3 regions of the Arthrobacter sp. 10T44 genome follow, and region 3 is predicted to be linked to each of the others. Evidence: riboswitches for the same ligand, from Rfam matches in the RefSeq annotation. Region 3 holds a riboswitch; each other region holds the start of a gene.
What was found. A riboswitch is a leader RNA that binds a small molecule or an ion and turns the genes downstream of it on or off. The one in region 3 is predicted to bind S-adenosylmethionine.

Region 1 (9,696 bases), on a different contig from region 3:
CCGTGAACTCGGCGGCGGCCTGGTGGTCCAGCAATGGGTGGTGGACGCCTACCTGCTTACGCTGGGGGCGCTGATCCTGGTCGCCGGCTCCCTCTCGGACCAGTTCGGCCGGGTCCGGGTGCTGCAATGGGGCCTCGCAGGCTTCACCGCCACCTCCGTGCTTTGCGGCCTCGCCTGGAGCGGGGAGTCGCTGATTGTGGCGCGCGGCCTGCAGGGCGTCGCCGGAGCACTGCTGGTGCCCAGCTCGCTGGCCCTGATCGTGACGGTGTTCAGTGGCCCGGCCCAGTCCGCCGCGATCGGCAAGTGGTCCGCGTGGACCTCCGGGGCCATCGTGGCGGCCCCGGTGCTTGGCGGCATCTCCGTGGATGTGTTCACCTGGCGGGTCATTTTCTTCCTCAACATCGTCCCGGCGGTTGCCGTGTGGCCGGCCCTGCGCAGGCTGCGCGAACTGGATCTGGGACGCGCGCCCGGCAGCACGATCGACGTCACGGGTACCGTCCTGGCGATCATCGGCCTGGGCGGCGTCGTGTACGCCTTTATCGAACGCGGGAGCCTCGGCTGGGGCGCCCCGCAGGTCTGGCTGCCGCTGGTCCTTGGGATTGCCGGCCTGGCCGGGTTCCTGCTCCACGAGCGGCGGACCCCGGCGCCGATGATGCCGCTGCGGCTTTTCGCCCTCCGCAACTTCGGCTGGGGCAACGTCGCCACCACGGTGATCTACGGGGCGTTGAACCTTGGGTTCTTCGTCCTGGGGCTTTTCCTGCAGCAGGTCGCCGGTCTGGGGGCCACCGCAGCCGGCATCGCCCTGCTGCCCTCCACCTTGATCCTGCTCCTGCTCTCCGCAAAGATCGGGGCTCTCTCCGGCCGCTTCGGTCCGCGCTGGTTCATGACGGCCGGGCCGCTGCTGTGCGCGGCGGGCTTTTTGATGATGCTGGGGATCGGCCTGCCGCTGGATTACTTCGGAGAGGTCTTTCCCGGGCTGGTGGTCTTCGGACTCGGTTTGGCCGTGACAGTGGCGCCGCTGACCTCCGCGATCCTGGGTGCCGTGGATCCTGAAGAAGCAGGGATCGGCTCGGCCGTCAACAACGCCGTCGCCCGCATCGCGGGCCTGGTGACCATCGCCTTTGCCGGGCTCATCACCGGACCGGTGATCACGACGTCGGGCCTGCACGGCACGGCGGCGGTCACCGCCGCGCTATTCGTCGCGGGCGCTGCGGCGTCCGCCGTCGGGATCAGGAACCCGCCGAGGGAACCCGCGGACAGTGAGGGAGGGGACGCCCCTACCCAGCCGGCTTAGCCGGCCAGCGCGACGCCGACGGCGGCCGCCGCCAGCCCCGCCGCCAGGTTCGCGGCCACGTTCAGGGCGGCGGCCCGGTAGCGTGCTTCGCTGACCAGCCGGATGGTGGCCGTGGTCCAGGAACTGAACGTGGTCAGGCCTCCGGCCAGGCCGCTGGCGACCGCCGTCTGCCACTCGGGGCCGAGCCCAAGGCGCGGCGTCACCCCGAGGGACAGCCCGATGATGAAGGATCCGGCCACGTTGACGGCCAGGGTGGCCCAGGGCCAGTGCGGGTGGGGTCCAGGCCGGTGGGCGAACCAGGAGTCGACGGCGAACCTGGCCAGGGCGCCGGCCACTCCGAAGACCCCCACCAGCAGGGCGGCGGTCACTGTGCCCTGCCGCTCAGGTCGGCCAGCGCTTTGCCCGATTTCCAGCCGGCCGCCGCCGCGCCGAGCCCCAGGACCAGCGACAAGCCGAGGTAGGCGAGCCACACGGCGTGGAAGCCGCCGCGAATCTGCTGGTCGACGGCGAGGGCCAGCGCGGAAAAGGTGGTGAAGGAGCCAAGGAGCCCCGGGCCGAGGCCCGCCCGGAGCCAGAAAGCTGTCCGCGGCCGGGCAATCCAGATGGTGGTCAGGGCGGCCAGGACAAAGCTCCCCAGGACGTTGATCGCAAGCGTGGTCCACGGCACGGCGCCTGCCGCCTCGGGGAAGACCAGCCCAGCGCCGTAGCGCAGCTCGGTTCCGATCAGGCCGCCGACGGCGACTGCCGCCCATGCCCGCCAGCCGGGAACCGCCGCGACCGTCGCCGGGCGGCGCTCCGCATCCAACGCTTCCATTCAGCGCCCCTCGACGCGGCAGCCGGAATGGGCCGCGTCGCTGTGCACCCAGAGTGCGGAGGCCACCTCGTCGGCGAGGTCGATTTCGCGCAGCTCGCCGCGGGCGCCGATGCGGACCACGAGCGGGCCGCCGAAGGGCTTCCGGCCCAGGACTTCGACGTCGGAGTCCAGGTCGATCTGTTCGGCGGCGAGGTAGCGCAGCAGCTCGGGGTTTTCGTCGCTGATCCGGGTGATCCGGCCGGTGTGGCCGTCGTCGAGCTCGCTCATCCGGTAGGCCGGCGGCATCAGGACCGAGCCGTCCGCGGCCGGAATGGGGTCGCCGTGCGGGTCGCGGACCGGATTGCCCAGCTTGGCGGACATCCGCTCGATGAAGGTGTCCGAGACGGCGTGTTCAAGCAGCTCGGCCTCGTCGTGGACCTCGTCCCAGCGGTAGCCGAGCTCCTGGACCAGGAATGTCTCGATCAGCCGGTGCCGCCGGACCATGGAGAGGGCCAGACGCACGCCGTCCTCGGTCAGGGTGACGGCACTGTACGGCTTGTGGTCCACCAGGCCCTGGTCCTTGAGCTTGCGGACCATCTCGGAGACCGAGGAATTCGCGACGCCCAGCCGCTGGGCCAGCTGGGTGGAGGTGATGGGCTTGTCCTGCCACTCCGTGAAGGAGTAGATGACCTTGACGTAGTCCTCAATGGAGGAGGAGGGCGGACTGGTCTTCACAGCCCCAAGCCTACCGTCCGGCGGCGCCGGTGAAGGTGAGCCACAGCAGGACCAGGTTCAGCGCCACCACCAGGATCACGCTGACGACGGCGGCCACCCGCAGGGTCATGCCGTCCGCGAACCGGCCCATCAGGGGCTTGCTGCTGGTCAGCACCACGAGCGGGACTAGCACGAACGGAATCCCGAAGCTGAGCACAACCTGGCTGAGCACCAGCCCCCAGGTGGGGTCGAAGCCGACGGCCAGCAGGACGACGGCGGGGACCAGGGTCAGCACCCGTCGCGTCATCAGCGGAATGCGGATCTTGAGCAGGCCCTGCATGATGGTTCCGCCGGCGTAGCAGCCCACCGAGGTGGAGGCCAGGCCGGAGGCAAGCAGGCCGACGGCGAAGACCACGCCGACCACCGGGCCGAGGTTGGCGGTGATGGCGGCGTGGGCACCCTCGATCGTGTCCGTGCCGTCTTCACCGCCCAGCGTGGACGCGGCCAGCAGCAGCATTCCGATGTTGACGATGCCGGCGACGGCCAGCGCCGCGACGACGTCCCAGCGCGTGGCTTTGATCAGCCGGGCAATGGCGTGCGGCGGGACATGCAGATGCGGATCCGGGCGGTGCCGGTCCCGGGAGAGCGCCGAGTGGACGTAGATGGCGTGCGGCATCACCGTGGCACCGAGCATGCTCGCGGCCAGCAGCACCGTGTCCGGGCCCTGGAAGCCAGGCACAAGCCCGGCCACGAACCCGCCCGGATCCGGCGGGCTGATGAACAGTCCGGCCAGGAACCCGACGGTGATGATGCCCAGCAGGAACATGATGACGAACTCGAAGGGGCGCTGCTGGTTGCGGCTCTGCACGGCGAGCAGGGCCATCGAAATGCCGCCCACAATGACGGCGCCGAGGGGGAGCGGAAGGCCGAAGAGCAGGTACAAGGCCACCGCGCCGCCCACCACCTCGGCGAGGTCGGTGGCTGCGGCCACAATCTCGGCCTGGACCCAGAAGGCGCGGCGCCAGGCCGGCCGGAGCCGCTCGCCGAGGATCTCCGGGAGGGTCTTGCCGGTGACGATGCCGAGCTTGGCGGACTGGTACTGGACCAGCACCGCCATGACGTTGGCGGCGACGAGAACCCAGACGAGCAGATAACCGTACTGTGCCCCGGCCGTCAGGTTGGCGGCGACGTTGCCGGGGTCCACATAGGCGATGGCAGCCACGAACGCCGGGCCGAGCAGGCCCAGCAAAGCCCGGCGGCTACCCCTGATCCTGCGGGCAGGCGGTTTCCCCGCGGGCAGGGGTTCGTGTCCGGCTACGTCCAGCACTGCGGGCTCCCAAGAAGTTCCTGAGTGCCTACAAATATAAGTTAGGCACACCGAAATAATAGGCGCCGCGGCGTGGTCAGTGCAATGCGGGAACCTCAGGCTTTGACGGCACGCCAGCTTTGCGTCAGGTAGGGAAGCGGCAGGAGCTGCCCGGCAGTGTGTCCGAGGTGCTCGTGCAGGTACCAGTCGAGGTTAGCGAGCACCTTGGCCCTGGTGCTCTCGCCTGCCCGCAGGTAGTAGCTGCGGGATTTGGTCAGTTCCATGACGTCCTGCGTGGTTACTGGATCCTCCCAGCGGGTGAGATGACTCTCCAGCCCGATGAATTCCGGTCCCAGCGGCGGCGTGAAGTGGGGCTTGTGGACGTCCCCCGCATGCATGATCCGGGACAGCCTGTGCACCCAGGGGACCGAGGTGTCGAGCTGGTTCCAGATCAGGCCGAGAACGCCGTGCGGCCGCAGGATCCGGGCCGCCTCGGTACTGGCCAGCAGGGGATCGCACCAGTGCCAGGCCTGGGCCACCGTGACCAGGTCGAAGGCCCCCGAAGCCAGCCCGGTGTGTTCGGCGGTACCCTCGACGGCGGCGACTCCCGGGAGGGCGCGGCGCAGCTGGTCGAGCATGTCCGGGGACGGATCGACGGCCACGGTCCTGAGCCCCCGTTGGACCAGGAGCGCCGTGAACTTACCGGTCCCGGCGCCCAGGTCGGCGGCGTCGTGGGCCCCGGCCGGGATCAGCCAATCGGCCGAATCCGCCGGATAGCCGGGCCGGACCCGGTCGTAGTGCTCGCCGCCGTCCTGGAAGCTCTGCCCGAGCTCCCGCCGCCGCTGGTGCTGCAGTTTTGGGCCACCCTGCAGTCCGGGGTGGTGCAGTTTGGGGCCGCCGCGTGCCACGTGCGATCTCCTTCGGCAGCTCTGGTGCGTACCTGTCGAATTTACCGCACGCGGCCCGGGCTGCGCTGCCGGTCAGTCGACGGAGCAGGGGGCTGCGCCAGCGGTGCCAGGCGTGTTCGGCGCCCAGTGCGGATAGCTCCGCGTGTCGTTGGCCGGCACCCAGCGTCCGGCGTCTACGACGTAGTCCCAGCCCAGGCCGTTCCGCCGCAGCTCCTGGAGCCCGGCGAGCAGCCGCTGCGCGTCGTTGAGCCGTGAGCCGAGGCCGAAGCTGGCCCGGAGCGAACCGGCGGGCAGGCCGAGCCGTTTTAGCAGCGGGTGGGCGCAGAACCGGCCGTCGCGCAGGCCTATGCCGTGCTCCGCGGACAGGTATGCGGCGACCAGGCCGGCGTCGTAACCGGCGACCGAGAAGTTGACCACGCCGATCGTCCCGGGGCCGCCTTCCCGGCCGGTGTCCTCGAAGATGTGGTGGACCGTTACGCCGTCGATCCGCTCCAGCCCCTCGACCAGGAAGGAACGGATGGCGTCCTCGTGGGCGTGCCACTGCTGCTCGTCCAGCGCCTCGATGACCTGGCTGGCGCGGGCCAGCGCGGCCGCGCCCAGGACATTGGGGGAGCCGCCCTCGTGGCGGGCCGGCCCGGTGGTCCAGCTGACGGCGTCGAGCCGTGCGTCCCGTACTGCGCCGCCGCCGGCCAGGTGCGGGGTGCCGGCGTCCAGCCAGTCCGGCCGGCCCACCAGCACGCCGGCGCCGAACGGGGCGTAGAGCTTGTGGCCGGAGAAGGCGAGGTAGTCGACGTCGTCCGCGGCGATGTTGATGCGGCGGTGCGGGGCCAACTGGGCCGCATCGACGGCGATCCGGGCGCCGAATTCGTGCGCCAGCGCGGCCAGCTCACGGATCGGCAGGATTTCGCCGGTGACGTTGGACGCGCCGGTCACGGCGAGCAGGCTTACTCCGCCGAGGGCGAGTTCCGCCCGGAGCCGCTCCACGGTGCCGGCGAGGGTGGGCGCCGCGACGACGCTGCGGTGCGGGACGTTTTGCCAGGGCAGCAGGTTGGCGTGGTGCTCGATATCGAGGTAAAGCACCTCGCCGGTGTGTCGGCCGTCGTCGACGGGCAGGCAGCCGGCCAGCAGGTTCAGTGCGTCGGTGGTGTTCCGGGTGAAGATCACGGAGTCATCCGGACGGCCGCCGACGAACCCGCGGACGATGTTCCGGGCGTTTTCGTACACCGAGGTACTCAGTTGGGAGGCGTAGCCGGCGCCGCGGTGCACGCTGGCGTAGTACGGCAGGATCTCGTTCAGGTAGGCGGACACCACGGACAGCGCCGGGGCGGAGGCTCCGTAGTCCAGGTTGGCGTACCGGACCTGGCCGCCCTGGATCAGGGGGGCCAGGATTTCGGCGCCGGAAACCGCGGACAGTGGCCGGCGGGCGGCGTCGAAGCGTGCGTCGGTGAACTCCGGGCCGCCGGCGCTGGTGGTGTGGGTGGGGATGGTGGCAGTCGTCATGGGACCTCGCTCGAAAAGGACCCCGCACACAGGGGATCCGCGCTTGCCGGGTCCGCTCCGGACCGGCCAGGTCGTCACCCGGGGCACCCCGCCGCGAATGGAGGGTTGCCGGCCAGCAAACCGGGGTTTTGCGCTGGCACTCGTGACCTGCTTCGAGCCTAGGACATGGCCGGTCGCACGGAAAAGGGAGGGCGGAATATGAAGCGTAGTGTTACGGGCTGCCTCGGGCGTGGCCGGCTAGAGCAGGTCGTCGAGGCCCGGGTTGAGGCGCTTGAGGACTTCGGAGTGCAGGATCGAGTTGGTCGCCAGCGCGTTGCCGCCGAAGGGGCCGTCCTCTCCCTCGAGCGAGGTGAAGCGGCCGCCGGCCTCCGTCACGATCGGGACCAGCGCCGCCATGTCGTAGAGGTTGAGTTCGGGCTCGCAGGCGATGTCGACGGCGCCTTCGGCCACGAGGCAGTAGGACCAGAAATCGCCATAGGCGCGGGTACGCCAGACCTCCTCGGTGAGTCCGAGGAACTCGTCGAGGTTGCCGCGCTGCTTCCAGCCGCCGAGGCTCGAATAGGACAGCGACGCATCGGCGAGCCGGGAGACGTTGGAGACCCTCAGCCGGGTCGCGGCGGCCAGTGAGCGGCCCATGTAGGCGCCGGCGCCCTTGGCGGCCCACCAGCGCTTGCCCAGTGCGGGGGCGCTGACGACGCCCACCACGGGTTCGCCTTCGTCGACGAGGGCGATCAGGGTGGCCCAGACCGGGACGCCGCGGACGAAATTCTTGGTGCCATCGATCGGGTCGATGATCCAGCGGCGCGAACCGTGGCCGGAGCTGCCGAACTCCTCGCCCAGGACGGCGTCGCGCGGGCGGGAGCGGGACAGCTGCCCGCGGATGGCTTCCTCGGCGGACTTGTCCGCGTCGGTGACGGGGGTCAGGTCCGGCTTCGTCTCGATCCGAAGGTCGAGCGCCTTGAAGCGGCTCATGGTCTGGGAATCTACGGAATCTGCCAGTACATGGGCAAGGCGCAGGTCATCGTTGTAGCTCGAAGCTGGTTGGCTCATGCTTCCAAACTACCGTCAAAACGCGCCGCGGACCGGGAGGCCACGTCGCTGCCGCCAAGTAGACGCGGCTATGAGACGCTGCCGAGTTCCTTGGTGTCCTGCGCTTCCAGCCGCGGATCGGTGCCCAGCAGCCGGCGCAGCGAGGCGAGCCGGGCCGGGCCGGACGGGCCCGCGTGGCCGCCCTGCACCCAGGCGTCCACGCCGCAATTGACGGCGGTGGCGTCGTGCTTGCAGCCCCGCTCGCAGTCATCGGTGCCAGGAGCCAGGTCCGGGAAGGAACGCAGGATCCGGTCCGGGTCCACATGGGCCAGGCCGAAGGAGCGGATGCCCGGGGTGTCGATGATCCAGCTGCCCGCAGGCGCATCACTGACCTTCAGCGCCAGCGCGGAGGAGGAGGTGTGGCGGCCGCGGCCGGTGACCGCGTTGACGCCGCCGGTGGCCCGTTCGGCGCCGGTGAGCGCGTTCACCATGGTGGATTTGCCGACGCCGGAGTGGCCCAGCATGACGGTGACCTTCCCGTCGAGGTAGTCCCGCAGCTGCGACACGGCGGCCTTGTCCAGCCGGGCGGACAGGCCGTCATCGGAGCGGGCGTCGATGCCGGAGGCGGCCGAATCCGCGGTCTTGGAGATGATCACCGGGAAATCCAGGTGCTGGTAGTTGGCCAGCAGCTCGGCGGGGTCCTTGACGTCGGCCTTGGTGACGAGCAGCAGCGGTTCGATGCCGGCGTCGTAGGCGGCCACCAGCGCGCGGTCGATGAAGCCGGTGCGGGGTTCCGGGTTGGCTGCGGCCACGACAACGACGAGCTGGTCGGCGTTGGCGACGACGGCGCGTTCGATCGGGTCCGTGTCGTCCGCGCTGCGGCGCAACAGCGTCCTGCGGTCCTGGATCTTGACCAGCCGGGCCAGGGTGTCGGGTTCGCCGCTGACGTCCCCGACGAGCGAGACGAAGTCCCCGGCAACTACGGGGTTGCGGCGCAGCTCCCTGGCCCGCGCCGCGATGATCTTGCGTTCGTCGGCGGTGCCCTCGCCGACGACGGCGGTGTAGCGTCCGCGGTCCACGGTGACGATCCGGCCGGTGACGGCGTCGTCGTAGCTGGGCCGGTCCTTGGTGCGGGGGCGGGAGCCCTTTTTGTTGGGGCGGATCCGGACGTCGGATTCGTCCCAGGAGTCAGTGCTGCGTGCCACCGGCGGCGTCCTTGTCTGCGGTGCTTGCCTGGCTGAGCATGGCCCCCCACAGCTGCGGGAAGCCGGGCATGGTCTTGGCCGTGGTGGCGATGTCCTCGACCTCCACGTCCGGGACCGCGAGACCGAGGATTGCGCCCGCGGTGGCCATGCGGTGGTCCGCGTAGCTGTGCACGACGCCGCCGTGCAGCTTCGCCGGCCTGATGATGAGTCCGTCGGCGGTCTCTTCGGCGTCCCCGCCAAGGCGGTTGATTTCCGCGACGAGGGCGGCGAGCCGGTCGGTTTCGTGGCCCCGGAGGTGGGCGATGCCGCTCAGCCGGGAGGGGCCGGTGGCCAGGGCACAGAGGGCTGCCACGGTCGGCGCGAGCTCGCTGGTTTCGTCAAAGTCGCCGCCCTTGATCTCCGGGCCGCCGCTCACGGTCAGGGTGCCGTGCTCCAGCGTCACGGTGGCGCCCATGGTGGCCAGGATGCCGCGCCAGAGATCGCCGACCTGGGTGGTCCCGGCCGGCCAGTTGGGGATCCGCACGGTTCCGCGGGTGGCGAGGGCCGCGGCGAGAAACGGCCCGGCATTGGAGAGGTCCTGTTCGATCCGCTGGTCGAAGGCGCGGATCGGGCCGGGGGAAATAACCCAGTGGTTCGGCACCGAGTCATCGACCGCCACGCCCACGCCGCGCAGCACGGCGACCGTCATGTTGATGTGGTCCAGGCTCGGTACGGGCTTTCCCACGTGTTCGAGGTGGAGTCCCTCGGTAAACCGGGCTCCCGCGAGCAGCAGGGCGGAAACGAACTGCGACGAGGCGCTGGCGTCGATGACGAGGTGGCCGCCGCGGACTTCTCCCGTTCCCTGGACGGAAAACGGCAACGACGACGCCGGTCCGCCGTCGGGGGCGCTGACGGCGACGCCGAGACCGGTCAGTGCCTCGATGATGGTGCCCATCGGCCGGTTGCGG
Region 2 (9,696 bases), on a different contig from region 3:
CGTCCCGATCGAGTTCATGGAGATCGAACTGGCGACCCTCGAGCAGATGGGCCAGCGGCTGGAGGTATCCGCGGAGTATCTTGCCCGCAACGGCCGCACCCGACTGGTGGACGTCACCACCAAACCCTCCGAGCTGCGGGCGCCAACGGACAAGATCCACCCGATGCCGTTCCCCGGCCTGAACATCGACAACCTGCCGTTCTTCGCCGTCATCGCCGCCAACGCCCACGGCCAGACGATGATCCATGACTGGGTCTACGAGAACCGGGCCATCTACCTGACCGAGCTGAACAAGCTGGGCGCCCAGGTCCAGCTGCTGGATCCGCACCGGATCTACGTCAACGGGCCCACCAAGTGGCGGGCCGCGGAAGTCGGCTGCCCGCCGGCCCTGCGCCCGGCTGCCTGCCTGCTGCTGGCCATGCTCGCCGCGCGGGGCGTGTCAGAGCTGCGCAACATTTACGTGATCGAACGCGGCTACGAGGACCTGGCCGAGCGGCTTAACACCATCGGCGCCAAGATCGAGTATTTCCAGGACTGAATCGTCTGAGCGGCGATTTTGGGGTAGCGCGCCGGGGCGGGTGCTGACGCACAATGGTTGCATGCGCACCTTTGGCGTAGAGGAGGAACTGCTGATCGTGGATCCCGTTACCGGGGTCCCGCTGGCACTGGCCGACGCACTGTTGCGCGGACTGAAACCCGCCACCGCGGCAGCGGCCGCGGCGTCTGCCGCGGATCCGAACCACGATGACTCGGGCTTCAGTTTCGAGCTCAAGCTGGAGCAGATCGAGACCCAGACCGTGCCCTGCCTTGACCACAGCGCGCTGCTCCAGCAAATCAGGCAGTCCCGGGCTTTCGCGGGCCGCGTAGCCCGGATGCACGGAGCCCGGGTGGCAGCCCTGGCCACATCGCCGCTGGCAGCTGCCACCCACACGACGCCCAACCCGCGGTACGCCACCATGCAGAAGCGCTTCGGCCTTACGGTGCAGGAGCAGCTGACGTGCGGCTTCCACGTCCATACCTTCATCGAGTCCCCGGAGGAGGGCGTCGCCGTCCTCGACCGGATCCGGGACAAACTGGCGGTGCTGATCGCGCTCAGCGCCAACTCACCCTTTTGGAACGGGACGGAGACCGGCTTCGAAAGCTACCGCACCCAGGCCTGGAACCGCTGGCCGGCGGCGGGGCCCTCCATGATATTTGGGAGCCTTCCGGTCTACCGGCGGGTGGTCACGAGGCTGCTGGAAAGCGGGGTGCTGTTCGACGAAGGGATGATCTATTTTGATGCCCGGCTGGCCCGGCACCACCCCACTGTGGAGGTCCGGGTCGCGGATGTCTGCCTGCGGGCGGAGGACGCGGCGCTGATCGCGGTGCTGGTGCGCGCCCTCGTGGAGTCCGCCAGCCGGGAGTGGCGCGACGGTGTGGATCCGGCCCCGGTGCCGACGGTCCTGCTAAAAATGGCCGCGTGGCAGGCCAGCAACTGCGGGCTGCGCGGCGAGCTGCTGGACTTCGGCAGCTTCCGTCCCGCTCCCGCCGGCGAGGTGGCGCACGCCCTGGTCGACTTCGTGGCCCCCGTCCTAGCGGAGCAAGGGGAGCTGGACCTGGTGCGCCGCGGCGTGGACCGCGTCCTGGCGCACGGCACGGGCTCGCAGTTGCAGCGCCAGGCGCTCTGCGCTCCGGGGCTGGACACCCCCTCCGACGACGCCGGCCTGGCCGCCGTCGTCGCCCATGCCGTGCGGGTCACGATGCACGGTGCGGACGCCGAGGGAATGTCAGAACCGGCCCCCGTGCTTTCGCGGGTGCGCCGGGGCTAGACCTGCTTGAGCGCCTGCCCGAGGTCGCGGATCAGGTCCTCGACGTCTTCCAGCCCCACCGAGAGCCGCACGACGCCGTCGCTCAGCCCGATAGCCGCGCGCCCCTCCGGGCCCATGGCGCGGTGCGTGGTGGTGGCCGGATGCGTGATCAGGGACTTTGAATCACCGAGGTTGTTGGAAATATCGATGATCCGCAACGCGTCCAGCAGCGCGAACGCGGCTTCCTTGGCGGAGCGGCCGGGCGAGGGCGAAAGCTCCAGAGTCAACACCGTGCCGCCGGCTTTCATCTGCCTGGCGGCCAGCTCGTACTGCGGGTGGGACGGCAGCAGCGGGTACTTAACCCAGCTGACCGCGGGCTGGGCCTCCAGCCATTCGGCCAGCCGAAGCGCCGAGGCGGACGAGTGGTTCACCCGCAGGGCCATCGTCTCCAGTCCCTTACTCAGCACCCAGGCGTTGAAGGCGGACAATGCCGGGCCGGTGTGGCGCATGAGCTGCTTGACCGGGCCCTCGATGAATTCCCGGGTGCCCAGGATCGCGCCGCCGAGCACCCGGCCCTGGCCATCGATGTGCTTGGTGCCGGAGTACACGACCACGTCCGCGCCCAGCTCCCCGCACCGCTGCAGCAGGGGAGTGGCGAAGACGTTGTCCACCACCACGGTCGCACCGGCGGCGTGCGCCAGTTCGCTCACGGCGGCGATGTCCACAATTTCCTGCATGGGGTTCGAGGGAGATTCGAAGAACACGGCCGTCGTCGGCACGGCCAGCGCCGACCGCCACTGCTCGAGGTCCGGGCCGTCCACGAAGACTGTCTCCACGCCCCAGCGCGGCAGGATCTCATTGAGGATGACGAAGCAGGATCCGAAGAGCGAGCGGGCGGCGACCACGCGGTCGCCGGCCCCCAGCAATGCCCCGAGAGCGGTGAACACCGCAGACATGCCCGACGCCGTCGCAAAGCACGCCTCGGTTCCCTCCAACAGCCGGAGGCGTTCCTGGAAGGTGGCCACCGAGGGGTTGCCGTAGCGGGAATAGACAAACCGTTCGTCCTCGCCGGTGAAGGCGCGCTCAGCCGCGGCGGCGGATTCGTAGACGAAGCCCGAGTTCAGGAAGATCGGTTCGGTGGTTTCCTGGAACCCGGTGCGGTCGAGTCCGCCGCGGACGGCCTGGGTGTCCGGGCTCCAGCCCTGGGCATCGGGATTGAAGCTCACTTAGTGCTTTCCAGGTTGGTCGGCAGGCCGTGGTTCTTCCAGCCGTTCACGGTCCGGGCGCCGGTCGGGCCCGGTTCGCCTTCGAAGCCCTCGAGGACGTTGTAGGCGGTGAAGCCGGCCGCCGTGGCGGCGTTCGCGGCGGCGACCGAGCGGGCGCCGGAACGGCACAGGAAGATGAGCTCGGCCGCCGTGGCGCCAGGCGCGTGCTGCCGCAGTTGCCGCTGGAGTTGCCGCTGCAGTTGCTCCAGGAAGTGCGGGTTGGGGGCTCCGCCGGCCAGGGTCCACTGGACGAACAGCGGATCCTGCCGGTCTTCGGTGCCGGCCCCGGTGACCGGGACGCCGATCTGCGACCATTCCGCCTCGGTGCGGACGTCCACCAGGATGGCGCCCGCCCCGACCTTGGCCCAGGCTTCCTGCGGGCTCAGGTCTCCGGCGTAACTCATGCGTGGCCCTCGCCGGTGAACTCGGCGCCGTCGAGCTCATCCACCGCGTTGGCGACGGCGGCGTCGGCGCTCGCGATCGCGGCCGGCAGCACGACGGCCTGGGCCACGATCACGGTGCTGCCGTTGAAGGTGGCGGAGGGGCTGCCGTGCAGGACGTAGCCCTCGGCCAGGGCGGCCGAAACGCGCTCGCAGAAGCTGCGGTCATCGGGCCCGGTGAACAGCCGGTACGCCAGTCTTTCCTCGGCGGGTCCGGGTGCGGCGGGGGATTGGGCGGGGGCTGTGGCGGGCACAGCGGGTGCGGATGCGTCGGGCACGACGGATCTCCTTACTTTCACGCTTGCAGCTCGAATGGTCGATATGCCGAGTATTCACCTGAGGCACCCCGCCGCGAAAGGGAGGGTTGCCGACCGGCCAGTCAGGGCTTGGCGCCGGGTCTCATTACTCCCCAAAAACGTAGCACTTACGACGCCGGCGGCACCGGCGGCGTCGTCATGTTAAGTCACGCGGACGCTGGCATGGCACCTTTCCGGGGGCGGAGCAGCATCACCCGGGACCGGCCGGCTCCTACTCGATCGTGGCGAACAGTTCGTTGAGCTCGGCCGTGAGCTGCCGCCGCAGTTCGGGGGTGCCGATCTCCTTGCCGTCGATGTGGTTCACCGGGGCGAGGAGCCGGATGCTTGAGATGAGCCAGACGGCGTCGGCGTCGTACAGATCGGCAGGTACCAGCGGGCCGTAGCCGAGCTCCCACCCGGCGGCCTTGGCCGCGGTGAACAGGGCGCCCTGCGAGGTGCCCGGGAGGATTCCGCTGTCCAGCTGCGGGGTGATCAGCCGGCGCACGGTGCGGACGCCGCCCGCGCCGTCGTCGCTGGTCTCCAGGTGCGCCAGCAGCACGGTCGACGTCGGGCCCTCCAGGACCCGGCCGTCGGCGGAGGTGAAGATGACGTCGTCCGCGCCCTGGTGGTGGGCGTACCGGAGCGCCGCCATGTTGACCGCGTAGGACAGGGTCTTGGCGCCCAGCAGCAGCCACGGGGCGCGTTCGCCCACCTCGCTGTCGTAGCCGCGGTCCAGCAGGATGACGTCGATGCCGGTCTCGCGCTGCCGGCGGCCGGCTTCCGGCGGCGGCGAGGCCTGCACCCAGCACGTCGGCGTGGCCGCGCCCTCCACGCCGCGGCTGGCGAGCAGCTTCACCACGACCTCGTCCGCTCCGCCGGCCCCGTCGCCGGCGGCTCCGACCGCCGTGGCGGCCCGGCCGCGGTATTCGCTGACCGCGGTCTCGATCGCGCGCCGCCAGGCGTCCTCCGCCGGGATGTCCAACTCCAGCGCGCGCGCCGAGCCGGCCAGCCGGGTCAGGTGGGCCTGCAGCTTGCGCGGGCGTCCCCCCACCACCAGCAGCGACTCGAAAACGCCGTCGCCGCGGGTGGCACCCTGGTCGGTGGCCATCAGCTGCGGCTTGGACGAGTCGGCGACGCGGCCCTTCTCAAACGCGGGATCGAGGAACACCAGCACTGTCGCGCGGGCCGGAACAGAGGCGGGGGTAGTCATGCCTTCAGCTTAGTGCGGCCCGGGTCGGGATAAGCTGTGCGGGTTGCCCGTTCCGGAACTGTTCCGCGGGTCTGGAGCTTGAGGGGTTTGCCTGTGCTGTGGCCATTTTCGCTGGCGGGGTCACTTCCGTCCTGGGTGATCCTGATCCTGACCGTCATCGACCTCGGTATCCGGGTCGTTGCCCTCGGCATCATCCCGGGCAACCGCCGCCCCACCACGGCCATGGCTTGGCTCCTGATCATCTTTTTCGTTCCGGCCGTGGGCGTGGTCCTCTTCCTGCTCTTCGGCAACTTCCGGCTCTCCCGCAAGCGCCGGGCGCAGCAGGACGCGGTGAACACCCGGGTGCGGGCCGGCACGTCGGAACTGGCCATGGTGGAAAGCAAGTACGAGGGCCCGGAATGGGTGTCCTCCGCAGCGGAGCTGAACAAGACGCTCGGTTCCCTGCCCATGGTGGACGGCAACCACGTGGAGCTCCTGCCCGGCTACCCGGATTCGATTAAGGCGATGGCGGCGGCGGTGCGCGAAGCCGAGTCCTTTATCAACGCCGAGTTCTACATCCTCAGCTCGGACCACATCACGGATGACCTGCTGACGGCGATGGAAGAGGCCGCCGAGCGCGGCGTCGAAGTCCGCCTCCTGTTCGACCACTTGGGCACCCTGCGGATTAAGGGGTACAGCAAGCTCATCGCCCGGCTCAAGGCCAGCAAGATCCGCTGGCGGCCCATGCTGCCGCTGCGGCCCGTGCACGGCCAGTGGCGCCGCCCGGACCTGCGCAACCACCGCAAGATCATGGTGATCGACGGCGAGGTCGCCTTCACCGGGTCGCAGAACCTGATCGAACCGTCCTACAACAACCCGCGGCACCGCAAGATCGGCCGGGAATGGGTCGAGCTGATGGCCTGCCTGCGCGGGCCGATCGTCACCACCCTCAACGTGGTCTTCGCCACCGACTGGCTCAGTGAGACCGACGAATCCCTGGAGCACCAGCTCGCCCACCGGCCCGAACTGCACGCCGGCAACATCACCGCCCAGGTGGTGCCCAGCGGTCCCGGCTTCATCACCGAAAACAACCTGCGCCTGTTCAACACGCTGATCTACTCGGCGCAGCGCACGATCTCCATTTGCAGCCCGTACTTCGTCCCGGACGACTCGCTGCTCTACGCGGTGACGACGGCGGCGCAGCGCGGCGTCGACGTCGAACTCTTCGTCTCGGAAAAGGGCGACCAGTTCCTGGTCCACCACGCCCAGCAGTCCTACTACGAGGCGCTGCTGGAGGCCGGGGTGCGGATTTACCTCTACAAGGCCCCGTTCGTGCTGCACGCCAAGCACTTCACGATCGACAACGAGGTTGCCGTGCTGGGTTCGAGCAACATGGATATGCGCTCCTTCTCGCTGAACCTCGAGGTCTCGGTGATGCTCCTGGGCGAGGACATCGTGCAGCGGATCAGCGCCGTCGAGGACACGTACCGCGGCATTTCGAGGGAGTTGACGCTCGAGGACTGGATGAAGCGGCCCATGGGGGTCAAGTACGTGGACAACGTCGCCCGGCTCACGTCGACCCTGCAGTAGCCAGGCCGGCTCACGCGTGGACTAGCCCGCCGGGAACTCCGCGCCGAGCGCCGAGAGCACGCCGAAGGCCTTGGTCCGGATCTCCTCGTACTCCTCCTGGGGTGAGGAATCCGCGGTGATGGCGCCGCCGACGCCGAGGCTGAGTGTGGTTCCCCGGTCCGCGCCCGCCGCCACCACCAGGGTCCGGATCGCCACCGCGAGGTCGGTGGCCCCGCTGAGCGAGAAGTAGCCGATCGCCCCGGAATAGACGCCCCGCGGTGCCGCCTCAAGCCGGTCCAGGATGGCCATGGTGCTGACCTTGGGGGCACCGGTCATGGAGCCGGCCGGGAAGCAGGCCGCCACGGCCTCGGCCCGCGGCATGCCCGGCCGGAGACGCGCATCGATGGTGCTGACCATCTGGTGGACGGTGGCGTAGCTTTCGATCGCGCACAGCCTGCTGACCGATACGGAACCGGGCACCGCGAAGTGGCTCAGGTCGTTGCGGAGCAGGTCCACGATCATGATGTTCTCGGCCCGGTCCTTGGGTGAAGTTTCCAGCTCGCGGCGCAGCAGCTCGTCGCGGGCGGCGTCGGAAGCCCGGCGCCGGGTGCCCTTGATCGGCTCGGCGCGCATCGCGCCGTCGGCGGCGATCCGCAGGAAGCGCTCCGGGGAGGTGCTGGCGACGGTGAGGCCGGCCAGGCGCAGGTAGCTCGCGAACGGTGCCGGGTTGCGACGGCGCAGCGCCAGGTATGCCTGCCACGGATCGAGCTCCCCGGCGGCCGCGGTGGCCGTCAGCGCCGTCGTCAGGCAGACCTCGTAGCTGTTGCCCTCGGTAATTTCGTGCTGCGCCGCGGCGATCTTGGCCTTGTACGCGGCTTCGGTGTCCCGGGCGCTGAACTCCGCGGCCGGGGTGTTCCCGGCGGCGCCGCCGCCGCTGCCGCCGCCCGGTTCCAGGTCCGTGGCCGCCGCCGCGACGGCCGCGCGTGCCGCGGCCAGCCAGTCGCCGGCGTCCGGGGCGTCGAGGGCGAGCAGCCACACCGTGCGTTCCCGGTGGTCCAGCACCACGGCGCGGCCGGCGAAGATCAGGCTGGCATCCGGGGTGTCGGCTTCGACGTCGCTGCCGCCGGTCTCACGCTTGAGTTCATAGCCGAGGTAGCCGAGCCAGCCGAGGGTGAACTCGCACGGGTAGCCCTCCGGGGCGCGCAGGGCCCGGCGCCCCCAGACCCCGTCGAGCCAGCGGAAGAACCCTCCCTCGGTCTGCACGGTGGCGTTGCCGACACGCACCCGGGTCCGGCCGGAGCGGTGCCGGACCGACTGGCCGTAGCTGCCGCCGTCGTCCGCCAGGATGCTGAAGCGGCTGCGTTCGGCGGCCTCCCGGGCCCAGGCCCGGCCGTCCTCGCCGTCCTCGCCGTCCCGGCCGTCCGGGGGCAGGGAGGAGTCGAGCCAGACCGCATTCGGCGAACGGCCGTAGAGCGTTTCGAAGAGCCGGGCGGGGTCCGGCGCGGCATCGATCCGCTCGGCGGTCAACTGGAGTCCGCGGCGGGCCGACAGCTCGGGAAGCAGCACCGGGGCCAGGGCTGGGAGGTACTGGAGGGCCTGCAGCACCTCGCTCGGCGCAGCACCGTCGGCGCGGTTGAGTACCCGCACGTCGGCGCGGGAGGGCACATCGTCGGCGGCCAGCCATTCGTCTTCCTGCCCGGCCCATTGCTCCCAGTAGGGTTCATAGCTCGCGCCGTCGCGGCCAAGGGCCCGGGTGCGGCGCTCCTGCTCGGGGGAATCGGCCCAGACGACGGCGTCGAGGAACGGCATGGCGGCCGCGGCGGCAGCGCCCACACCCTCGACCAGGACGATTTCGGCCGGCTGGGTGAGGCGGATCGCGCCGTCGTAGTGCTGTACCCAGTCCCAGCTGACCCAACGGGCCGGTTCGCCGCGGCGCAGCGGGGCAAGCACGGTGGCGGCATAGCGTTCGATGCCGGCGGCCAGGCCGTTCCAGCCCGGGTAGATGTCCTCCAGGTGGAAGAGCGAGACCTTATGGTGCTCCCGGAGCCGGGCCGCGAGTTCGATCGCGAGGGTGGTCTTTCCTGCGCCGGAGCGCCCGTCGATGGCGATGATGACGGGTGCGCGGCTCATGAACTAGAGCGTACCCGGTGCCCCGCGTCGTCCCGGTGCGGCTGGTCTTGTTGCTGCTTCGGCTGCCCTGCCCGGGCCTGCAGCTGGGCGGCGCGAACGTGCTTGAGGATGCCGGGGACGGCGGCGTGGATCAGCTCCCAGGTGTTGTCGAAGTCGGTGTGCCCGCCAAACCAGGGGTCTTCGATGCCTTGATCCAGCGGATCCCTGTCGGCGACCGCGGGGTCGAAGCTGCGCAACATTCGGATCTTCGCCAGCGAGGCCTGATCCGGCGCGGCCTGGCGCAGCCAGCCGTAATGGTCCACATCAAGGGCCAGGATCAGCTCGCGCGAGTGGAACCACTCGCTGCGCCACTCGCGCGCGACATGCAGCTCGGAGGGGATGTTGTGGGCTGCCAGTTTGCGGGCGGCCCGGGGATCGATCGGGCGGCCCGCCTCGTAGGAGGTGATGCCGGCAGAATCGACGTCGACGCCGGTAAGCCCGGCAGCGGCCGCGGCCTCCGCCAGCATCAGTTCGGCCATCGGGGACCGGCAGATGTTTCCGGTGCAGACCGTGATGATCCGGTACTGGCTCGACATTGAGGTCATGACTAAGCATGGCGGATGCCGAGGCCTCTTGGCTAGCCGGAACCCGAGCAATATTACAAGTCCTGTCATACGGCTTTCCGTTCGCGTCAAGTGTGCCGGACTGCCGCTGTTGGCGGGGCCGCCGCCCTTGGCGGTCCCGGCGGGCCCTAATGCTCTGGACCGCCGTCGGTGCCGCTCCCAGACTGTGTCCCATGACGGATCAGGATTCCCCGGTCCAAACGCCTGGGTTCGGAGCCGCGGACGGGGACGCGCCGTACGGGGCTGCGCCGGAGGCCGCCTCGGACGGGAGGGACGGGTCGGACGGGACGGGCGGTACGGCCGGGCCAGCCAGGCCTGCGCCATCTGCAGAGGCGGCCGCCGCGCGGACAGGGACAAAAGCATCCGGCGGCCGGGCCAACCGGTTCTCGCTGGGCCTGTTGCGGCTGCTGGGCATCCT
Region 3 (9,696 bases):
CTGTTGTCCGGGAGGGCTGCGCCTAGTCGACCTGCGGGAAACCGAGGTCGATCACCGAGGTGGACGGATCCGGCCAGCGCGTCGTGACGACCTTGCCTCGGGTGTAGAAGCGGATGCTCTCCGGGCCGTACATGTGCGTGTCGCCGAAGAGCGAGTTCTTCCAGCCGCCGAAGGAGAAGGTCCCTACCGGCACCGGGATCGGCACGTTGACGCCCACCATGCCGGCCTCGACGTCGAACTCAAACTGCCGGGCGGCGCCGCCGTCGCGGGTGAAGATCGCCACGCCGTTGCCGAATTCATTGTCATTGACGAGTTTGACGGCGTCGGCGTAGCTCTCGACGCGCACCACCGAGAGGACGGGGCCGAAGATCTCGTCGTCGTAGACCTTCATGCCGGGCTTGACGTGGTCGATCAGGCTCACGCCGATGAAGAAGCCGTTCGAGTCGAATTCCTGCTCCCGGCCGTCGACCACCACGGCGGCGCCCTCGTCTGCGGCGCCGGCCACGTAGGAGGCCACCTTGTCGCGGTGCTCGGCGGTGATCAGCGGACCCATCTGGGAGGCCGGATCCGTGCCGGGGCCGATCTTGAGCGTTGCCATCCGGGTCTTGATCGCGTCCACGAGTTCGTCCGCGATGTTCCCGACGGCGACCAGGACGCTGACGGCCATGCAGCGCTCCCCCGCGGAGCCATAGGCTGCGGAGACGGCGGCGTCGGCGGCCATGTCCAGGTCCGCATCCGGAAGCACCACCATGTGGTTCTTGGCCCCGCCGAGGGCCTGGACGCGCTTGCCGTGGTCCGCGGCGCGCTTGTAGATGGACTGGGCGATCGGCGTCGAACCCACAAAACTGACAGCCTTGACGTCCGGGTGCTCGAGCAGCACGTCGACGGCTTCCTTGTCACCCTGCACGACGTTCAGGACGCCCGCCGGCAGGCCGGCCTCGGCGAAGACCTGGGCGATGAAGAGGGCGGAGGACGGGTCCTTTTCGCTCGGCTTGAGCAGCACGGTGTTGCCGCAGGCCAGGGCGCTGCCGATCATCCAGAGCGGCACCATGGCCGGGAAGTTGAACGGCGTAATGCAGGCGACGACGCCGACCGGCTGCCGGACGGAGTGGACGTCGACGCCGCCGGACACCTGCTCGGAGCGTTCGCCCTTGAGCGCGTGGGACAGGCCGGTGGCGAACTCGATGTTCTCCAGGCCGCGGGTGATCTCGCCCTCCGCGTCGGAGAGGACCTTGCCGTGTTCGCTGGTCAGCAGGGCGGCCAGTTCGGGGCGGCGCTGCATAAGCAGCTCGCGGACCTTGAAGAAGATGGTGGTGCGCTTGGCCAGGCTCGTGGCCCGCCAGCCGGGCAGGGCGGCACGGGCGGCGGCGATGGCTTCCTCGACCCGCGCGGCGGAGGCGAGCGCCACTTCCTTTTCCTGTTCGCCGGTGGCGGGGTTGAAGACGGGGCCGTAGCGCTCGGCGTCGGACACCAGGGCGCCGTTGATGAAGTGCGGAATGCGTTCCATGGGGAGGATCTCTTTCTAAAAGGTTTGGGGGGCTACTTGGCGGACTCGAACGAGCCGTCGACCAGTTTGACGATGGCGGAGCAGTCCGTGCCGGACTGGCCGCCGTCGATGAGCCGCTGGAAGAGCTGCTGGACGTGCTCGCCGATCTCCAGCGGCGTGCCGGTGTCGCGGGCGGCGCTGATGGCCAGGCCGATGTCCTTGTTGGCGAGCTCGGCAGTGAACGTCGGCGCGAAGTCGTTGTTCGAGGCGGCGGTGGGCACGACGCCGGCCACCGGGTACCAGGTGCGCAGCGCCCAGCTGTCGCCGGAGGAAACGGAGGCGATGTCCCAGAAGACCTGCTTGTCCAGGCCCAGGCGGTCCGCAAGCACCGCACCTTCTGCCGTGGAGGCGAGGTTGATGAAGAGCATCAGGTTGTTGCAGATTTTGGCGGCCTGGCCGGTGGTGGCGCCGCCGGTGGGGATGATGTTGGCGGCCATCGGGCGGATGTATTCGGTGGCGTCGGCGACGGCGCCGGCTTCGCCGCCGATCATGAAGGTCAGCGTGGCGGCCTTGGCGCCGCTCATCCCGCCGGAAACGGGCGCGTCGACGAAGCGGAAGCCTGCCTCCGCGGCGGCGTCGTGCAGGGCCTGGGCCGAGGCGATGTCAATCGTGGAGGAGTCCACCAGCAGGGTCCTGGTGTCGGCGTGGGCCAGGACGCCGTCCTCGCCCAGGTAGACGGCCCGGGCGTGCTCGCCCTTGGGGAGCATCGTGAAGACGACGTCGGCGCCTTCCACGGCCTCGGCGATGCTGCCGGCAGGCTTGACTCCCCCGGCCTCGGCAGCCGCGAGGGCCTCCGGGTTGAGGTCGAATCCGCGGACCTCGTTTCCGGCCTTGGCCAGGTTCACCGACATGAACCCGCCCATGTTTCCCAGTCCGATCCAGGCGACAACTGCCATGGCATAAGCTCCTTTGCTTTGCATTGTGTCCGGCGCATTTGCCGGTTGTTCCGTGTCCACCATCACACCCTGCTACAGTGCAATCAAGGGGAAAAAGTGAAGATGCCATGTGCATCAATGCACATCGACGAAAGGCCAATGGTGGACTTGAAGCGGCTCCCCAGCCCGGACGACCTGCTGATCCTGCTGACCGTGGCCCGGCTGGGCCGGTTCAACGCCGTCGCGGAGACCCTGGGCACCACGCACACCACCATCTCGCGCCGGATCCTCGCCCTGGACAAACAGCTCGGCGGCCGGACACTCGAGCGCAGCCCGCACGGCTGGGAACTCACCGAACTTGGATCACTGGCCGTGGCAGCGGCGGAAGCCATTGAGGGAACACTCGGAGCACTGTCCGGCCGGATCGCCCGGACAGAGGACGTGCTCTCCGGCCTGGTCCGGATCAGCACCCCGGACGGATTCGGCGCGGAATTCGTCGCCCCGGCCCTGGTCCGTTTGCAGCAGGAACATCCGTTGCTGAACGTGGAGATGCTCAGCGCCACCCGCAAGGTAAGCCAGAACCGCTCCGGGGTGGACCTGGAAGTGGTGGTCGGCAACCTGGAGGTCAGCAACGCGCAGACCATCTTCCTGTCCAACTACTTCCTGCGGCTGTACGCCAGCCCGGAGTACGCCCGCGAGCACGGGCTCCCGGTGACGCTCGACGACGTCCGGCAGCACGGATTCGTCTCCTACGTCGAGTCGGCCCTGCAGGTCGCCGAGCTCGGCCACCGCTCCACCCAGCTGCCGATGCCGCGCTCCAGCTTCCAGGCCACCAGCATCTTCGCCCAGCTGGAGGCCGTCCGCCGCGCCGCCGGGATCGGGCTGCTGCCGAATTTCCTCGTCGTCGGCAAACCGGGGCTCGTACCGGTCCTGCCGGACGACTTCCAGCGGCAGCTGCCGATCTGGGCAGTTGCGAGATCGGAATCGCTGCGTTCGGCGCCGGTGCAGGCCGTCGTGGCGGCCGTCCGGGCCGAGATCGCCGAACGCCAGGATGTGCTTGCCGGCTGAGCCCGGCGCGCTGCGGAGGCCGCCACAAGATCCCCGGATGACAGCAGCCCCCGTCCCCGCAGCGCGGGAACGGGGGCTGCCTGTTCGTTGGGTTGTGCAGCTGCGTGCTGGTTACCGCTTACCGGCGGCCAGCAGATCGGCGGTGCCCTGGGCGTCGGCGGCGTCGACGTCGTGCAGGGAGATGCCACGGGTTTCCTTGAGGAAGAACACAGCGACGGCCGTGACGGCGCAGGCGATGAGCAGGTAGATGGCCACCGGGACGGAGGACTTGTACTGGCTCAGCAGCGCGACGGCGATGATCGGGGCGAGCGAACCGGCCACGATCGAGGTCACCTGGTAGCCGAGCGAGACGCCGGAGTAGCGCATCCGGGTCGGGAACATCTCGGCCATGATGGCCGGCTGGCCGGCGTACATCAGGGCGTGGAACAGCAGTCCGATGATGACAGCGGCAAGGATCATGAAATCGTTGCCGGTATCCATCATCGGGAAGGCGAAGAAGCCCCAGGTGGCGCCCAGGACGGCACCGGCCATGTAGACGGGCTTGCGGCCGAAGCGGTCCGAGAGACGGCCGACCACCGGCACCGCGGAGAAGTGGATGAAGTGCGCCACGAGCAGGAGCAGCAGGATCCGGGCGGTGTCGGCGTGGACAACGGTCTTGAGGTAGGTGATCGAGAAGGTGACCACCAGGTAGTAGAGGATGTTCTCCGCGAAGCGCAGGCCCATGGCGGTGAAGACGCCGCGGGGGTAGCGGCGGAAGACCTCGGCGACGCCGTAGCCCTTGTTCTCCGTGACAACTTCCTTTTGTGCCTCGAGGAAGATCGGGGCGTCGCTGACCTTGGTGCGGATGTAGTAGCCGACGACGACGATCACGGCGGAGAGCCAGAACGCGACGCGCCAGCCCCAGCCAAGGAAGTCCGCGGAAGACAGCACGGAGGACAGGATGAACAGCACGGCAGTGGCGAGCAGGTTGCCCAGCGGGACGGCGGACTGCGGCCAGCTGGCCCAGAAGCCGCGGGACTTGCTGGGGCTGTGCTCGGCGACGAGGAGGACGGCGCCGCCCCATTCACCGCCGACGGCGAAGCCCTGGGCGAAGCGCAGGAAGACCAGCAGGGCCGGGGCCCAGTAGCCGATCTGCGCGAAGCCCGGGAGGCAGCCCATCAGGAAGGTCGATACGCCGACCAGGATGATGCTCAGCTGCAGCAGCTTCTTGCGGCCGAACTTGTCGCCGAAGTGGCCAAAGACGATGCCGCCGATCGGGCGGGCCACGAAGCCAACCGCATAGGTCAGGAACGCGGCGAGGATGCCGTCCAGTTCCGTTCCGGAATTGGGGAAAAACATCTTGCCAAAAACCAGGGTGGCGGCGGAGGCGTAGAGGAAGAACTCGTACCACTCCACTACCGTGCCGGCCATGGAGGCCGTTACTACCTTCTTCAGGCCGGACGTCTTGACGTCGGGCTCCTCTGCGCGCCTTGCGGCGGCGTTTTCCGTGCTCATGCGAACTCCTTCGGTGTCGTCGTCGACACCCTGTGGACCATTAGGTTGACTACGTGTGTGTGAGTTGGAACACACGGCGTCATTCTCCACGAGTATGGACTTCGATCGAGGCAAGCTCAACGACTAATCGCGCAGAGTGCGTCTGCAAAAATGCACACACGGCGGTGCCGGCTAGGCGAAGAAGTTGCCCCGGAGCTGCTCGCTGAGCTGGCCGATTTCGGTCAGGAAGCCGTCGTGGCCGATCGGGGCCTCGATGACGTGCACGGGGACCTCCCCCGGCAGGGCGTCGGCGAGCTCTCGGGATTGGGCGGGAAAGTACAGCCGGTCCGAGTCCACGGCCGCCACGAAGAACTCCGCGGTGGCCAGGGAGACGGCCTGCTCCAGGCTTCCCCGGCCGCGGCTCACGTCGTGGCTCATGAGCGCCTCGGTGATGGCGATGTAGCTGTTGGCGTCGAAGCGTCGCACCAGCTTGTTGCCCTGGTGGTCCAGGTAGCTCTCCACCTGGTAGCGCCCACGGCCGGCCAGCGACCCGGCCTCCAGCGGGGCCTCGGCCGCCTGGGCGTTGCGTCCGAAGCGCCCGTCCAGCTCGGCTGCGGAACGGTAGGTGATGTGCGCGATCCGGCGCGCGAGGGCCAGTCCGGCGTGCGGTTCCGGGCCGCCGTAGTAGTCGCCGCCGTTGAAGTTGGGGTCCTGGCGGATTGCCAGGGTCTGGGCCTGGGCGAAGGCGATCTGTTCGGCGGTGCTGCTGGCGCCGACCGAAATCACGGCGCAGCGCTGCACCCGCGCCGGGTAGGTCACCGCCCACTCCAGCGCGCGCGCTCCCCCGAGCGAGCCGCCGAGCACGGCATACCAGCTGCTGATCCCCAGCGCGTCGGCGAGCCGGGCTTCCGCCGCGGTGCTGTCCCGGAGGGTGACCAGCGGGAAGCGCGAGCCCCAGGGCCGGCCGTCCGGGGCCGGCGTGGAGGGCCCGGTGGAGCCGTAGCAGCCGCCGAGGATGTTGATGGAGACCACGAAGTACTTGTCCGTGTCCACCGGGGCGCCGGGGCCTGCCAGTTCCTCCCACCAGCCCGGTTCCTCGCCGGCGCCGCGGGTCACGTGGGTGTCGCCGGTCAGGGCGTGCTCGATCAGCACCGCATTGGAGGCATCGGCGTTCAGCGTCCCCCAGGTCTCGTAGGCGAGGGTGACCTCAGGCAGGGTGGCACCGGATTCAAGGGCCAGGGAACCGATCGGGAGGTACTGCACCGTCCCGTCGGAACCAGCGCCGTCGGAACCAGCGCCGTCGGGAACAGTGGAGGGTTTGCTTTCGGGTACACCCGTGCGGGTGACGGCAATCGTCATGTGAGGACCTAACTTCGCGCTTGCCCGCCGTCAGCTGACCGGCAGGCCAGGTCTTCACCCGGGGCACCCCGCCGCAAATGGAGGGTTGCCGGCCAGCAAGCCGGGGCTGTCACTGGCACTCATGACCTGCGTCGATTCTACGAAACACGGCCGCGCAAGCGCGAAGATTGTGACGGCTGTGTGACAGCCGGACCCGTCAACACCGCAGTTTCCCCACCTTTGACAGACGCGCCCGGCGGGTCGCCCCGAAGTGTCGGCGATTCCCGGGGCCATCCCCGCAAAGGTGGGGAAAGTCGGCGTGCTGCGTGACCTCAGGCGTTCTTGGCCGCCCGGAAGCCGGCATCGAGGTCCGCGATGATGTCGTCGATGTGCTCGAGGCCCACCGAGAGCCGGACCAGGCCGGGATTGACGCCGGCGACCGCCTGCTGCTCCGGCGAGAGCTGGCTGTGCGTGGTCGACGCCGGGTGGATGACCAGCGAGCGCACGTCACCGATGTTCGCCACATGGGAGTGCAGTTCGAGGGCGTCGACGAAGCGTTTGCCGGCCTCCGCTCCCCCTGCGAGGTTGAACGCGACGACGGCGCCGGTCCCCTTCGGGCCGTACTTCCGGCCGCGCTCGTACCAGGGGCTGGACGGCAGCCCGGCGTAGGCGACGGATTCGACGTCGTCCCTGGCTTCCAGCCATTCGGCCACCCGCAGGGCGTTGGCGACGTGCCGTTCCACCCGCAGGCTCAGCGTCTCGATCCCCTGGGCGATGAGGAAGGCGTTGAACGGCGAGACGGCCGAACCGAGGTCGCGCAGCAGCTGGACCCGGGCCTTGAGGATGAAGGACAGGTTCGCTCCCAGCGCCCCGTCCGCCCCGAGGTCGCGGGCATAGACCAGGCCGTTGTACGTGGGATCCGGGGTGTTGAAGCCGGGGAAGCGCTCCGGGTCCTTGCCGAAGTCAAAGTTGCCGGAGTCGACGATCACGCCGGCAATCGCGGCACCGTGTCCGCCGAGATACTTGGTGGCCGAATGCACCACGATGTCGGCGCCCCACTCGATCGGGCGGATCAGGTAGGGGGTGGAGAGGGTGTTGTCCACGATCAGCGGCACCCCGGCCCGGTGGGCGACGTCCGCGACGCCTTCGATGTCCAGCACGTCCTGGCGGGGGTTGGAGACCACCTCGCCGAAGAACAGCTTGGTGTTCGGCTGCACGGCATCGCGCCACTGCTCAAGGTTGTCCGGGTCCTCCACGAACGTCACGGAGATACCGAACTTCTTCAGCGTGTGGGCCAGCAGGTTGTAGGTCCCGCCATAGAGGCTGGGGCTGGCGACGACGTGGTCTCCTGCCTCGGCGATGTTGAGGATCGCGAAGGTTTCGGCGGCCTGGCCGGAACTGAGCAGGAGCGCCCCAAGGCCGCCCTCCAGGCTCGCGACCCGCTGTTCCACCGCGTCCTGGGTGGGGTTGCCGATCCGGGTGTAGATGGGGGCGAGCTCGGCGAGCGCGAACCGGTTGGCGGCGCTCTCTGCACTGGGGAAGACGAACGACGTCGTCTGGTAGATCGGCAGCGACCGCGCGCCGGTGGCGGAGTCCGGCTCCTGGCCGGCGTGGATCTGGCGGGTTTCAAAGGACCAGGCGTTGGACATCGGAGAGCTCCCTAATGACTGGGCACAGGCCGCCCCTGGCCTCTGGGGCCGGAACGGCTCTGGCGCCGCGCTTGCCTGCCGGCGGACGCCGGCGGGCCAGGTCTTCACCCGGGGCACCCCACCGCGCAAGGAGGGTTGCCGGCCAGCAAGCCGGGGCTCGATGCTGGCGCTCATGACCTGGCTTCAGTCTACGAACGCGCCATTACGCCTGGATAGCTTTGTGACGAAAATGAAGAACGGCCCCACCGCCGCCCGGCGCACGCCCGGGAGCCGGAAAGTGCCGTGGTTCTGGCCGGGCAAATCCGCGCGGTGAGCTCCGGAAAATGACATCCCATCACGGTAAGGGCATCCTAAGCTGAGAGCTCCATCACAAAGTGCCAAGATGAGGGCATGCGCATGGATCACGTCTCTTACGCCTGTGAACAAGATGGCCTGGCTGCCACCACCGAACGTATTGCGACCGCCCTCGGGGTCGAAGCCGTCAAGGGCGGAATACACCCCCGGTTCGGGACCCGCAACATGATTATCCCGCTTGCCGGGCACAAGTACCTCGAGGTCGTGGAGGTCCTGGACCACCCGGCCTCCGACAAGGCGCCGTTCGGGCAGGCAGTCCGCGCCCGCTCGGCCGCCGGCGGTGGCTGGATGGGCTGGTGCGTCGAGGTTGACGACCTGGCACCGTTCGAGGAGCGGCTGGGCCGCTCCGCCGTCAACGGCAACCGCAAGTTCCCCGACGGCCGCGAACTGGTCTGGAAGCAGATCGGCATCCTGGGCCTGATCGCGGATCCGCAGGTCCCCTACATGCTCAAGTGGGAAGGCGACCCCGCCCTGCACCCGTCCAACGCCTATGAGAGCAACGTGAAGATGTCTGCCCTCACGATCGCGGGCTCGGCCGAGCGGGTCACCGAGTGGCTGGGTGAACCGGTCGAGAAGCCGCTGGAGGACGTGGACGTGAACTGGCTGGCCCCGCACGGGACGCCGGGAATCCTGTCCGTCACCTTCGAAACCGATTCCGGAGCCGTCACGATCTGACGCTTCCTGCCCGAAAAACTTCGGCCGCCAGCAGCGGGTGCCAATGATGCCACCCACCGCTGGCGGCCGAAACACTTTAACCCGTCGCCGGCGGCGGGCCACTGGGGGCAACGCGGGTTATGCCTGCTCAGCCCAGGCCGATCGCCTTGCCGAAGAGGCTGAATCCGACGAAGGCCACGATGTCCAGCAGCGCATGCGCAATCACCAGCGGCATCACCCGGCGCGTCTTCGTGTAGATCAGCGCGAAGATGACGCCCATGACGGCGTTGCCGATGAACGGCCCGAAGCCCTGGTAGAGGTGGTAGCTGCCGCGCAGCATCGAACTGGCGAAGATCGCCAGCGGCATGCCCCAGCCGAACTTGCCGAGCCGGTCCAGCAGGTAGCCCACCACGATCACCTCCTCCACGATCCCGTGCCGGATCGCGGAGAGGATCAGGACCGGCACCGTCCACCAGTAGGAGTCCAGTGCGCTGGGGATGATCGCCGTCGTGATCCCCAGCGCCCGCCCGGCCGCGTAGAGCCCGAGCGACGGTATGCCGATCAGGGCAGCGAGGCCGAGGCCCTGGAGCAGGTCCTTGCCGGGCCGGGCGAAGTTGAAGCCCAGCTTCCGGAACGCCGAGCTGCCCGTGCCGGCGGCCATGCCGGCGGGCCGGAGTTCGGTCAGGAAATGGATCACCAGCACCACCGGGACCAGGGCGAAGATGATGTCCAGCAACTG

Region 1: another riboswitch for S-adenosylmethionine. It lies ahead of AC1DBL_RS00115 (aminotransferase class V-fold PLP-dependent enzyme); the one in region 3 lies ahead of metX (homoserine O-acetyltransferase MetX).
Region 2: another riboswitch for S-adenosylmethionine. It lies ahead of AC1DBL_RS04290 (DUF1737 domain-containing protein); the one in region 3 lies ahead of metX (homoserine O-acetyltransferase MetX).

What each region holds. Positions count from the first base shown of each region.
Region 1 is NZ_JBFTGT010000001.1:20,707-30,402, reverse strand. It holds gene AC1DBL_RS00145 (MFS transporter) at 1-1,294, shown strand, start outside; gene AC1DBL_RS00140 (fluoride efflux transporter FluC) at 1,291-1,662, opposite strand; gene AC1DBL_RS00135 (fluoride efflux transporter FluC) at 1,659-2,108, opposite strand; gene AC1DBL_RS00130 (metal-dependent transcriptional regulator) at 2,109-2,822, opposite strand; gene AC1DBL_RS00125 (Nramp family divalent metal transporter) at 2,833-4,128, opposite strand; gene AC1DBL_RS00120 (class I SAM-dependent methyltransferase) at 4,224-5,015, opposite strand; gene AC1DBL_RS00115 (aminotransferase class V-fold PLP-dependent enzyme) at 5,088-6,515, opposite strand; SAM riboswitch class IV at 6,550-6,663, opposite strand; gene hisN (histidinol-phosphatase) at 6,753-7,565, opposite strand; gene rsgA (ribosome small subunit-dependent GTPase A) at 7,634-8,749, opposite strand; gene aroA (3-phosphoshikimate 1-carboxyvinyltransferase) at 8,733-9,696, opposite strand, start outside.
Region 2 is NZ_JBFTGT010000001.1:902,405-912,100, reverse strand. It holds gene AC1DBL_RS04310 (UDP-N-acetylglucosamine 1-carboxyvinyltransferase) at 1-538, shown strand, start outside; gene AC1DBL_RS04305 (glutamate--cysteine ligase 2) at 600-1,808, shown strand; gene AC1DBL_RS04300 (O-succinylhomoserine sulfhydrylase) at 1,805-3,013, opposite strand; gene AC1DBL_RS04295 (rhodanese-like domain-containing protein) at 3,010-3,456, opposite strand; gene AC1DBL_RS04290 (DUF1737 domain-containing protein) at 3,453-3,770, opposite strand; SAM riboswitch class IV at 3,785-3,899, opposite strand; gene AC1DBL_RS04285 (aminodeoxychorismate lyase) at 4,021-4,998, opposite strand; gene cls (cardiolipin synthase) at 5,092-6,567, shown strand; gene pabB (aminodeoxychorismate synthase component I) at 6,589-8,676, opposite strand; gene AC1DBL_RS04270 (low molecular weight protein-tyrosine-phosphatase) at 8,673-9,260, opposite strand; gene AC1DBL_RS04265 (S1C family serine protease) at 9,452-9,696, shown strand, end outside.
Region 3 is NZ_JBFTGT010000010.1:20,401-30,096, reverse strand. It holds gene AC1DBL_RS14915 (CoA-acylating methylmalonate-semialdehyde dehydrogenase) at 23-1,507, opposite strand; gene mmsB (3-hydroxyisobutyrate dehydrogenase) at 1,540-2,442, opposite strand; gene AC1DBL_RS14905 (LysR family transcriptional regulator) at 2,545-3,489, shown strand; gene AC1DBL_RS14900 (MFS transporter) at 3,601-4,983, opposite strand; gene metX (homoserine O-acetyltransferase MetX) at 5,155-6,321, opposite strand; SAM riboswitch class IV at 6,333-6,448, opposite strand; gene AC1DBL_RS14890 (bifunctional o-acetylhomoserine/o-acetylserine sulfhydrylase) at 6,633-7,949, opposite strand; SAM riboswitch class IV at 8,012-8,127, opposite strand; gene AC1DBL_RS14885 (VOC family protein) at 8,340-8,978, shown strand; gene AC1DBL_RS14880 (CPBP family intramembrane glutamic endopeptidase) at 9,106-9,696, opposite strand, start outside.